DNA from 3 places in the Lactococcus sp. bn62 genome. Region 1 is predicted to be linked to each of the others. Evidence: predicted binding sites of a transcription regulator. Region 1 holds the regulator's gene; each other region holds the start of a gene.

The links. Region 1 encodes Rex, which represses fermentation and respiration genes when NADH is low (regulators of the CRP and FNR family bind a similar motif). Its sites were predicted from a motif close to TTGTGAANTANTTCACAA; they were not measured.
Region 2: the regulator Rex is predicted to act here: its motif matches at 2,679-2,696, upstream of adhE (bifunctional acetaldehyde-CoA/alcohol dehydrogenase).
Region 3: the regulator Rex is predicted to act here: its motif matches at 2,675-2,692, upstream of ald (alanine dehydrogenase).

The regions. Positions count from the first base shown of each region.
Region 1 covers NZ_CP120417.1:1,102,788-1,106,987, forward strand. The annotation lists gene glmS (glutamine--fructose-6-phosphate transaminase (isomerizing)) at 1-762, shown strand, start outside; gene radC (DNA repair protein RadC) at 862-1,545, shown strand; gene P3G65_RS05810 (redox-sensing transcriptional repressor Rex) at 1,601-2,254, opposite strand; gene P3G65_RS05815 (LysR family transcriptional regulator) at 2,407-3,300, opposite strand; gene P3G65_RS05820 (malolactic enzyme) at 3,464-4,200, shown strand, end outside.
Region 2 covers NZ_CP120417.1:2,038,003-2,042,202, forward strand. The annotation lists gene tsf (translation elongation factor Ts) at 1-394, opposite strand, end outside; gene rpsB (30S ribosomal protein S2) at 471-1,244, opposite strand; gene P3G65_RS10620 (lactonase family protein) at 1,517-2,557, shown strand; gene adhE (bifunctional acetaldehyde-CoA/alcohol dehydrogenase) at 2,712-4,200, shown strand, end outside.
Region 3 covers NZ_CP120417.1:943,830-948,029, reverse strand. The annotation lists gene P3G65_RS05095 (NUDIX hydrolase) at 1-376, opposite strand, end outside; gene P3G65_RS05090 (PhoH family protein) at 378-1,337, opposite strand; gene ald (alanine dehydrogenase) at 1,457-2,563, opposite strand; gene P3G65_RS05080 (hypothetical protein) at 3,171-4,200, shown strand, end outside.

The sequences.
Region 1 (4,200 bases):
GCAGATAGCCGTCAGGTATTGGTAAAAGTAAATGCGCTTGGTCATCCAAGTTTAACGGTCACAAATGTTCCTGGCTCTACATTGTCACGTGAAGCAACACACACAATGCTGATTGGTGCGGGGCCTGAAATTTCGGTGGCCTCTACAAAAGCTTACACTGGACAAATTGCAACGCTCGCCTTCCTAGCAAAAGCTGTAGGTGATGCAGACCAAAATCCTAAGTCACTTGCTTTTGACTTGGTTAAGGAAATTTCACTCGTGGCACAATCTATCGAATCTACATTGTCAGAGAAGGAATTGATTTCCGATGTTGTAGCCAAGCTTTTACCAGAAGCACGAAATGCCTTCTACATCGGACGCAAACAAGATTATTTTGTCTCTATGGAAGCCAGTCTAAAATTAAAAGAAATTTCATATATCCAATGTGAAGGCTTTGCTGCTGGTGAACTCAAACACGGAACAATTTCCTTGATTGAAAATGGTACACCTGTTATTGCCCTTATTTCAAATAATGAAGAAGTTGCGGCACACACCCGTGGAAACGTTATGGAAACAGTGGCACGTGGGGCTTCAGCAATTACGATTGTCGAAGAAGCTGTAGCGCGTGAAGATGATGATATCGTTATCAATAACGTTCATCCTTATCTTTCAGCGATATCAATGGTGGTACCCACACAGCTTATTGCATACTACGCAACTGTCCAACGAGGGTTGGATGTTGATAAACCACGTAACCTCGCCAAAGCTGTAACAGTGGAATAAAAACGAAATAAAAAAGTGGGTTATAAAAATCCACTTTTTTATTTTCTAAAAAAGTGATACCTACACTCTTTTTTCGTATAAATGATTAAGGAGAAAGTCGTGTATCACATTAAAGAAGAACAATATCCGATGAGACCCCGAGAAAGATTGAACATTTTTGGACCAGAAAAGCTGAGTGAACAAGAACTTTTAGCCATTTTACTCCGAACAGGCAGTAAAAAAGAAAATGTTATGGAACTTGCTGCACGGGTTTTGACAACCTTTAGCAGTTTAGAAGAGTTTCGTCGGGCTTCTCTAACAGAGTTGAAAGCAATCTCCGGTATTGGGCCTATCAAAGCCTTGGAAATTCGGGCGATGATTGAACTGGGTAAACGAATCCATACGACCCAAAGAAAAAGATACGGACAAGTAATAGGATCTCGCCAATTTGGGTTGAGTTTAGCAGATGAGATGTCTGATTTTGAACAGGAAAATTTAGTCGCAATCTACCTAGACGCACAGCATCGCATTATTCAGAAAAAAACGATTTTTATTGGTGCTGTGAACCATTCCATTGCCAATCCCCGGGAAATTTTACATCATGCGGTAAGAAATTTAGCTGTAGGGATCATCATTGCACATAATCATCCCTCCGGGATTACCCAACCAAGTCAACAAGACAAGCTGTTCACACAGAAGATTAAGCAAGCATGCGATGCTTTAGGTATACAACTTTTAGATCATATCATTACAGGCCAGGCTTCTTATTTGAGCTTTAGAGAAGAAGGTTTATTGGGCGAATAAAAAGTACATAGGAAGTCAACCTTCCTATGTACTTTTTTATTTTTAAGCTCTCAACTTATTTGATGTCTTTATTTGACATAAAGAATAAGAGGGTTTGAAGTTCTTTCGTTAAGTCAATTGACTGAACGACAACATCTTCAGGAACTTGCAAGCGCAAGGGTGAAAAGTTAAGAATACCTTTGATACCTGATTTAACTAGGATATCTGCGACTTCTTGAGCGTTCTCTTTATTGACAGAAATAATTGCTGTTTTGATTTTTGAATCTTTAATATTTTTAGAGAAGTCAGCGATGTCGTAGATAGGCACACCTGTAGAAGTTGTTGTACCAACGAGTGGATTTTCTGGAACATCATAAGCTTGGGTAACGCGCATTTTATTGCGGTTTTGGAATTCATAATTAATAAGGGCGCGTCCAAGGTTACCGACTCCTACGAGTGCGATATGCGTTTCTTGATCTTGTCCGAGTAATTCTCCAAAGAAATCACGTAAAGCGCGTGTTTCATAACCATAGCCTCGACGTCCCAGCTCACCAAAGAGTGAAAAATCGCGACGAATCGTCGCTGCATCCACACCAATTTTTTCCGAAATAAGTTGTGAGTTTGTGCGTGTTACTTGTTCATCAACTAAAAGTTTGAACAAGCGATAATATTGAGGCAAACGTTTTGCCGTTGCCTTGGGTAGTTGTTTATTAACTTGGGAGCCAGCCATGTTATCTCCTTTACATAGTCTTTGTGAATATTTTACCTTTTTTGAGTGGGGCTTGTCAAACAATTCTTTCCGGAATTATGCGGTTGGCGAAAGTTTGTGAAAAAAACGGAGAAAATTTAACAAAGAAAAAAGAGAAAAAATCTCTTTTCTCTTCAATTTATTTTTTCATTTAGCTCATCCAGTAAGCGAATCAATTCTTTCAAGTCCGCATTGAGAAGTGTACTTCTTAAATAAGCATATTGAACATGAAAAATTTGCTTATCTTCAGGTATTAGTGGTATCTTTATAAGACTATCCATATCGGCAAAGGGAAGAAAATCGGTCATCAAGGTTATGCCAACATTTGAGTTGACCAGTTGGCCAATAGTATGGATATCCGAAAAATTAAAGAGAACTTTTGCTTTTTTCTTGTATTTTTCATTCAAATTTTGGAAAGCTTCCATATGCACAAAACTTTCATCAAGCAGGATAAAAGGATAATCCAAGGCTTCTTTAAATGAAATTTCTTGACGTGAGGCAAGTGGGTTATCTTTAGAGACAAAGATATAAAATTCGCGTTGGTAAAGTAATTTCACAAAAAGGTTGGGGTGCATCAGGGGAGCAATGCTGCCTATAAGGCTAAAATCAATTGAGCCGGAGATAAGTTTGGCCAGAAGTTCCTCCGAGCCACCCGATACTAAATCAAACTTAGATAAAAAGCTAATCGCCTCCTTATCGTTTAAGAGTTGAGCCAGAATTTTTGCTCGAATAATAGGGGGGAAACCAATATGATTTTGATGATTTTTAGAATGCTCGATGGCTCTTTGCGTGAGTGCCAACTCTTCCAAAATACTTTCGATATGAATTTTCAATATTTTCCCTTCATCTGTTAGGACAACTGTTCGGTGAGAAGGATCTTTGTATATTAAATTACAGTTATAATATTGTTCCAATCTCTTTACAGCGTAGGTAATTGTCGGCTGACTTACCCCAAAATGATTAGAAACAGCAGTAAAAGACAACAAGTCCCCTAAGGCATTAAAATACTCGAAATCATGCAAATTCATTAGTTTAAACGCTCCTTTGACCCTTATATTCTATCACAAGTTTATCGATTTGTTATAAATAATATTTATTATAACCCAAAGGTTTGACTATAATTTTTTATAAGTATTAAAATACATTTTGTAAGAATTTCTTATAGGAATAATAAATTTGGAGGACGTACGAATGCGTGCACATGAAATTTTAAACAATCCTTTTTTAAATAAAGGAACAGCATTTACTATGGAAGAACGTAAGGAACTTGGCTTAATTGGTCTTTTGCCACCTTATGTTCAAACACTTGAAGAACAAGCAGAACAAACTTACCAACATTACTTGGAAAAACCATCTGATTTAGAGAAACGCCATTTCTTGATGGAAATCTTCAATACAAACCGTACTTTGTTCTACTATTTGTTTAACCAACATATCGTAGAGTTTAATCCTATCGTATATGATCCAGTTATTGCTGAAACAATCGAAAACTACAGCCGTCTATTTGTAGATCCACAATATGCTGCATATCTTGATATTAACCATCCAGAAAATATCCAAGAAACATTGAAAAATGCAGCGGGCGATCGCAATATCCGTCTGATTGTTGTGACAGATGCTGAAGGAATTCTCGGTATCGGCGACTGGGGAACACAAGGTGTTGATATCTCTGTTGGTAAATTAATGGTTTATACTGCAGCAGCCGGTATCGATCCAGCATCAGTTCTTCCTATCGTTATTGATGCAGGGACTAACCGTAAAGAACTCTTGGAAGATTCAATGTATCTTGGAAATCGTCACGCCCGTGTTTATGGGGACCAATATTACGACTTTGTTGACCAGTTTGTGGAAACTGCTGAAGCAATGTTCCCTAAACTTTATTTGCACTGGGAAGACTTCGGACGTTCAAATGCTGCAAATATCTTGAA
Region 2 (4,200 bases), 940 kb from region 1:
TTGTCGCTGTAGCTTGTGTGTAAGAATCTTCAAGGCTGATACCTTCTGCAGTTGTCAAAGCCAAAGCTTCTTCATTAGTTGCAGGTTTTTTCTCTGCAATAAGTTCAGCTGTTTCTTTAACGATAGCAACGAATTGTTCATTTTTAGCAACGAAGTCTGTTTCTGAGTTCAATTCGATAAGTGCTGCAGTATTACCATTTACAGCGATACCTGTCAAACCTTCAGCGGCGATACGGTCAGCTTTTTTCTCAGCTTTCGCAATACCTTTTTCACGAAGGAGCTCAGCGGCTGCTTCCATATTTCCATCAGTTTCAACAAGTGCACGTTTAGCATCCATGATACCTGCACCAGTTTTTTCACGCAATTCTTTTACTTGAGCTGCTGTTACTGCCATTGTATAATTCTCCTATTATTATATTTTATAAAAAAACAGGGAGGCGTAGGGCCTCGCCTGTATTATTCATTACAAATTATTTGCCTTCAACGATTTCAGCAAGTTCTTCAAGTGATTCTTCTGAAGCAGCAGTATCTTTAACCGCAAGTTCAGCTTCTACTGAATCTTCGCCTTGACGACCTTCGATGATAGCGTCAGCCATTTTAGCAGTGATCAATTTAACTGCACGGATAGCATCATCGTTTGCTGGGATAATAACGTCGATTGGATCTGGGTCAGCATTTGTATCAACCATTGCTACAACTGGGATTCCCAATTTTTGAGCTTCTTGGATAGCGATTTGTTCATTGTGTGGGTCAACAACGTACATCACATCTGGGATGCGAGGCATGTCAGCGATACCACCGATGAATTTTTCAAGACGTTCGCGTTCTTTGTTCAAAAGAACAACTTCTTTCTTAGGCAATACTTCGAAAGTTCCGTCTTCTTCCATTTTGTTGATTGATTTAAGGCGTGCTACACGTTTTTGGATAGTATTCCAGTTAGTGAGCATACCACCAAGCCAACGGTGGTTTACATAGTATTGACCAGCACGAAGTGCTTCTTCTTTAACAGCTTCTGAAGCTTGTTTTTTAGTACCAACAAAAAGTACTACAGCACCTTCAGATGAAGCGTTACGTACATAGTTGTAAGCATCGTCAACAAGTTTAACTGTTTTTTGAAGGTCGATAACGTGGATACCATTACGTTCTGTGAAGATGTATGGTTTCATTTTTGGGTTCCAACGACGAGTTTGGTGACCGAAGTGAACACCAGCTTCAAGAAGTTGTTTCATTGAAATAACTGACATATTAATGTCTCCTTTTAAAATAGTTTTTCCTCTTTTAACTGTCAGCCAATGCCGCTACACAAGTGCACTACGACACTGTCAAGTCAAAATGTGAAATTATTGCCCATAGACAACAGTACTATTATACACTAAACACTCCCTTATTGCAAGAGCTTGTTGTGTCATTTTGTTGGCTGTCCTATCTTCGCAAATTCCAAGAGATTTAGTTTCCTGAAAACGCTCATTTATGATAAAATAATTATACGAATATTAAATGTTAAAGGAGCCAAGATATGCGTGAAAAAATTCTAGTTGGCGGTTACACTAAGCGTGAATCAAAGGGGATTTATAGTTTTGACCTAGATATTGCAAAGGAAGAACTTTCTAATCTAACTGAAGTTGCTCATGTTCAAAATGCTACTTATTTTGCTTTGGACAAAACAAAACAGCACCTTTACACTTGTGCTGCAGATGAAAATGGTGGCGGTATTGCTGCTCTCAGCTATAAAAGAGGTAAAACAGAGCTTCTCAACTATGTTACTAGTGTTGGCGCACCTCTGTGCTATGTAGCCGTTGATAATAAACGTGGTTTTGTTTACGGTGCCAATTATCACTTAGGGGAAATCCGTGTCTACAAAATTCAAAAAGATGGGTCGCTTACCTTAACAGACACTGTAAAACATGAAGGCGAGGGATCAAAAGTACACCCTGGCCAAGAACGCCCTCACGTGCATTACACAGATCTTACACCTGACGGACGCTTAGTTACTTGTGATTTGGGTACAGATGAGATTACAGTTTACGATGTTGTTGGTGAAGAAGGCAAGCTCTCTCTTGTAAGCCTCTATCGTATGCCTGCAGGTACTGGAGTACGTCATCTTACTTTCCATCCCAATGGTAAGATTGCTTATGCTATTGGTGAGTTTTCTTCTACTGTAACTGTTCTCAGCTATAATGAAGAAAAAGGACGCTTTGCTGCACTGGAAACAATCAGTACTCTTCCAGTAGATTTTGAAGGCACAAAGAGCGCATCTGCTCTCCGTCTTTCTTCCGATGGTGCATTTCTTTATGCTTCAAATCGTGGACATAATTCTATCGCCATCTACAGTGTGAGCCCCTTAGGGACAAAGATAACTTTAGAAGATATTGTAAAAACTGAAGGGGAAACGCCCCGCGATTTCAATTTCAACAGTACAGAAGATTTTATTATCGTAGCACATCAAGATAGCGATAATATTAGTCTTTTCCGCCGTAATAGGAAAACAGGAATGCTCACACTTAAGCAAAAAGATTTTTATAGCCCAGAGGGCACATGTATTTTACCAACACTCTAATGAAAACCGCCCTTAAGGCGGTTTTTTTATCATTAAAATGCAGATAGTATTTTATCAAAAAAAGTTTGTGTGGTTTTACACAATATTATTTGACAGCACTTTCAAAGTTTGTTAAAATAATACGTGATAAATTTCACAAAGGAGAAATTTAAATATGTCAAGCAAGAATACCAAAAAAGAACTAACAACCGCTGATAAAGCTGTACTTGCGGAAAAAGCAGAGCAATATACAGACGGTCTTGTCAAAAAAGCACATCAAGCCGCTTTACAATTTGAAGGCTACACACAAGTGCAAGTAGATAAAATTGTCGCAGCAATGGCCTTAGCGGCAAGCGAACATTCCCTGGAACTTGCGCACGAAGCTCATAATGAAACAGGGCGAGGAATCGTTGAGGATAAGGATACTAAAAACCGCTTTGCTTCAGAATCTGTTTATAATTCAATTAAAAATGATAAAACAGTAGGAGTAATCAGCGAGAACAAAGTTGCTGGCTCAGTAGAAATTGCAGCCCCTTTGGGTGTGCTTGCAGGAATTGTACCAACAACCAACCCTACTTCTACAACAATTTTCAAATCACTTTTAACAGCAAAAACACGAAATGCTATCGTATTCGCCTTTCATCCTCAAGCCCAAAATTGTTCCTCTCATGCCGCACGTATTGTCTACGAAGCTGCCCTAAAAGCTGGGGCACCTGAGAACTTTATCCAATGGGTCGAAGATCCAAGTCTTTACAACACTACTGCACTTATCCAAAACCACGGTATTGCTTCTATTCTAGCTACAGGTGGACCCGGAATGGTTAATGCAGCACTCAAGTCAGGCAACCCTTCACTAGGAGTGGGAGCAGGTAATGGTGCCGTCTTCGTTGATGCTACTGCAAATGTGGATCGTGCAGTTGAAGACCTGCTACTTTCTAAACGTTTTGATAACGGCATGATTTGCGCTACCGAAAACTCTGCTGTAGTTGCTGCAGAAATTTACGATGAATTCCTCGAAAAACTTCAAGCTCACGGTGCTTACAATGTTCCAAAGGAAGATTATTCAGCCATCGAAAAATTTGTTTTTGTTGAGCGTGCGGGTGAGGGCTTCGGAGTAACTGGTCCAGTTGCCGGCCGTCCTGGCCCATGGATTGCTGAACAAGCAGGCGTAAAAGTACCTGAAGGAAAAGATGTTCTTCTCTTTGAATTGGAAGAAAAAAACATTGGTGAAGCTCTCTCTTCTGAAAAGCTTAGCCCGCTTTTGTCAATTTACAAATCTACCTCACGCGAAAATGGTACCACCATCGTTCAGAAACTTTTGGCTTATCAAGGCGCTGGGCATAATGCGGCTATCCAGATAGGTGCACAAGACGATCCTTTTGTGAAAGAATATGCTGATGCTATTGGTGCTGCACGTATCTTAGTTAACCAACCAGATTCTATTGGAGGCGTTGGTGATATCTATACTGATGCAATGCGTCCATCGCTGACTTTAGGAACTGGTTCATGGGGGAAAAATTCAATCTCACACAATTTGAGTACATATGATCTATTGAATATCAAAACAGTGGCACGTCGTCGTAATCGCCCACAATGGGTTCGTCTGCCAAAAGAAATTTACTACGAAAACAACTCTATTTCTTACCTACAAGAAATGCCTAATA
Region 3 (4,200 bases), 160 kb from region 1:
ACCATTGTGCATCCAGAACTTCGCTTTCTTCAAAAACCATTTGACCTGAAAAATCATTGCTGACATAAACAGTATCTACAATATGAACTTCATCACCATTTGGATAGCAAAAATGCTGTTCCTCTCCAGAACATACGGTAAATAGCTCCATGTTTCCTACAGTCAAACCTATCTCTTCAAAAAGCTCTCTGCTCGCAGCTTCTTCTGCTGTTTCTCCAGGTTCGATTGAACCCCCATGATAAGACCAACACCCTGTATCCTTACGTTTCTGAAGCAAGATTCCATCTTCATTATAGATAATTATGCTAGCACATGCAACAACAAGTGGGCGCGGGCCTAATATTTTACGTAAGTCGAGAACATAACCTTCAGACATCTTACTCTCCTTTTTTCTCGTAAGCATCAATAATTTGAGCTACAACAGGATGACGAACGACGTCCTTAGCTGTAAAGTAGACAAAATCAATACTATTTAAACCAGAAAGTTTTTCTTTTGCGTCAATCAAACCAGATTTAGCCTTAGCCGGCAAATCAATCTGTGAAATATCACCATTGACAATCATTTTTGAGTTGAAGCCCAAACGTGTCAGGAACATTTTCATTTGCATCGTTGTTGTGTTTTGCGCTTCATCCAAGATAACAAAGGCATCATCTAAAGTACGTCCACGCATGTAAGCTAAAGGTGCAATTTCAATAATCCCACGCTCCATCATACGTTCCGTTGCATTTTTTCCTAAAATCTGGAAGAGTGCATCATAAACAGGACGCAGATAAGGATCTACTTTTTCTTGCAAATCTCCCGGTAAGAACCCCAGATTTTCACCAGCCTCTACAGCCGGACGTGTCAAAATAATGCGTTTCACCTGACCATTACGCAATGCTTGGACTGCCATAACGACAGCCAAAAAGGTTTTCCCGGTCCCCGCAGGACCAATGCCGAAGACGACATCATGCTGCTTCACACTGTCTACATAGAGCTTCTGCCCCACATTTTTTAACCGAATTGGTGTACCAACAGCATCTTTAGTGAGCTCGATTTCATAAAGTGTAATGAAATTTTCGATATTATCTTCAAGCACCATTTTAACTGCAATCATCGCATCAGAGCTATGGACAGGTAAACCACGAGAAATCAAAACTAAAAGAGCCTGTAAAACTTTACGTGCTTGCTCAGGCGCTACTTCATTATCAGCAAAAATCTGTACGCGCTCTCCGCGATAGTTTATATCAACAGCAAGTTGAGATTCAATCAACTGTGCATTTTTATCCTGTGAACCAAAAAGTAAAACTGCATCTTCTGGATTTTCCAACTTAAATTCTACGGAATGTCTAGCCAAACAAATACCTTCCTGTTCTTTTATTTATAATCTTTGTCTCATTATATCATATTTCAAGGTTTATACGCTTCCATACCTTTCATGCAAGCAAAAAGATCATTGGGAAGCCCCAATAATCTTTACTTAATTTTTGTATAAGGAAGCCCAATCGAATCAGCCAACGCATGCGACACTATTGTTCCTTTATAGACACTCATACCAGAGCGAAGCGATTCACTAAGATTAAGTGCTTCTTCTAAACCATTGTCGGCAATCTGCTTCAAGTATTCTATATTCCCTTTAGACATTACCAGAGTTGAAGTCCGAGGTGTTGCCCCTGGCATATTTGGCACTGCATAATGAATGACATTGTGTCTTGTAAATACCGGTTCTGCATGATTCGTTGCGTGATCAATAGTTTCAACCGTCCCTCCTTGATCAATAGCGATATCAACAATCACAGCACCTGGTTTCATTGATTTGACCATATACTCTTTCACAAGCTTTGGTGGTTTAGCCCCAGGAATCAGAATTGTTGAAATAAAAACGTCTGCTTTTTTTATGTGCTCTTCAAGTGCTTCGGTTGTTGACTTGACGATCTGCAGCTTTTTACCCGCATAACGCGTTTCCAGCTCTTGAATACGTGTATCACTCAGCTCTAAAATAAGGACGGAACAACCAATACTCAAAGCAATATCTGCTGCATTTTCAGCTGCAGTACCACCACCAAATATAACGATATGTCCTGCCTCGATACCACTTTCGGGAATGCCTGGAAGTAGAATTCCTTGTCCCCCATGTTGTTTTTCCAGATAATATTGTCCAATATTAACGGCACGTCGTCCCGCAATTGCACTCAAGGGTTTGAGTAATGGAAAAGTTCCCTCCGTAGCGATATTTTCAGCCGAAAAAGCAGTCACCTTCATTTCTATCATTTTTTCAACACAAGCTTTATTTGCAGGTAAATGTAAAAATCCCCAGATTATTTGTCCCTCTTTAAGGTATTGATATTCTTCCTCTAAGGGCTCTTTTACGCGAACCATCATTTCTGCTTCCCATGTTTCTTCACGTTCCACTATCTTGGCTCCCGCTGCGATATACTGCTCATTTGGAAAACCAGCACCAAAACCTGCATTATTTTCGACATATAGCGTATGCCCGACCTCTACCAAAATTTTTACATTTTCCGGCGTCATTCCGACTCGTGCTTCCCCTTGTTTCAAGTCTTTTACTACACCAATTTTCATTCTTTTCTCCTTCAATGCAACTCAAATTTATAGAGTAAATATATCATCAATAAAGCGCTTAACTTACGAAAAGGGAAAATAACACTGTCTTTTTAGAATAATAAGATATTTTTGTTTTATATTCTACAAGGTATATTTTTAGTGAAAAGTAAGATGTATTTACGTCTTATATAGTGTAAGGCAAAAAAGATGTTAGGCATTGAAAGGAAACACTCAATATAACATCAATATTTATAGAAAAAGGAGTAAATTACATGTCAAACAAAAAACTAAAAAAACTGCTTATTACTGCTCTCACAGCTCTTGCACTCACGTCAGGTCCGGCTTTAGTACAAGCGAATGACATTCAAAGGCCTGCACCTCGAGTCTGGGTAGGAACTGTTGTTCGACAAAAAGTATACAATGTCAGAGGAAGTCTTCTACAGACACATTACCGTGAATTAAGGGTCAGAAATGGCTATAGAGTCAGAGTAACACCTCTCTATCTTAACAGAAACAGAACGCGTTACTATCAAGACTACATTTATCATACTTACTAAGCAAATGAAAAAATGGTGAGAGGGAAAATAGCATATGTTTCCCTTCGTTCTTTTCATGAGGAAAAAATATGTTTATACTAAAAAAATTTGTAAGCAGTAATAAAAATAAAGTCCTGATTTCCTTACTGTTCATCGGCTTAATCTTTCAGTTTGTTGCTTTTAAAACTGTAGGAACTCATCCCCCTAATGGTTTAGGATTGGAAGATACAACACAGGAAAATATCAAAGCCAGCGAAAAAAGTATCAGGGAACTCAAAAGTTTTATTGAATCTGGAGATCCTCCAGAAAACGCTGAAGAACTCTTAAGAGAACTCAATGATGAGTTAAAATTAGATAAGGCAAAACTTCAAGCATTAGAAGTAAATAATTACAATGAATTCTGGCGTTTAGATAACCTTTATAATGAACAAAGAATTAAAAAGTTAGAGGAAGCACAAAAAAATGGTGAAGAGATTCCTTTTGGTGGGGGATATGAGTATTTCAAGGCAACTTCCAAATGGTACCACCAAGTCCTAGACAGTGGGCAAGACTTTACTCAAGCTCCAGGGGTAAACCCATCCAGCATCGGCGCTGCCCTCTATATTTTGATTGGCTTAGGTGGACTTTATGGTCTAATCCTGCTGACTTTTATCTGTGGAGATACCTTGGCAATGGAGATGCCAAACGGTTTGCGCTATTACCATTTGATGAAAAAGGATAAAAAAATGTTTCATTTCCAACATCTATTTATCCCTGCTGGCTTTGTACTCCTACTTATTCTTTCTGCCTTGCTAGTTTTTGCGCTCATCGCTGGACTCCAGTTTGGCATGGGCTCTTGGAACTTTCCTAACTTTGTCGTTGGGGCGATTTATGATGTATTTCAGGGCGAGGAGTTGCTCTGGCGCCTGCTCTATCTGCTTCTGGCCATCCTATTTATTACAAGTTTAGGACAGCTCCTCTCACAGTTTATCAGAAAAGCTTATATTCCTTCAGCGATTATCGCTTTACTGCTGGTCACTTATTCTGTTATCCATACGCATGAAGCGATGAAAACAATCGTTAAATGGATCCCTTTAACCTACTTAAACATTAATACTGTCTTGCAGTTTTCCAACGGTG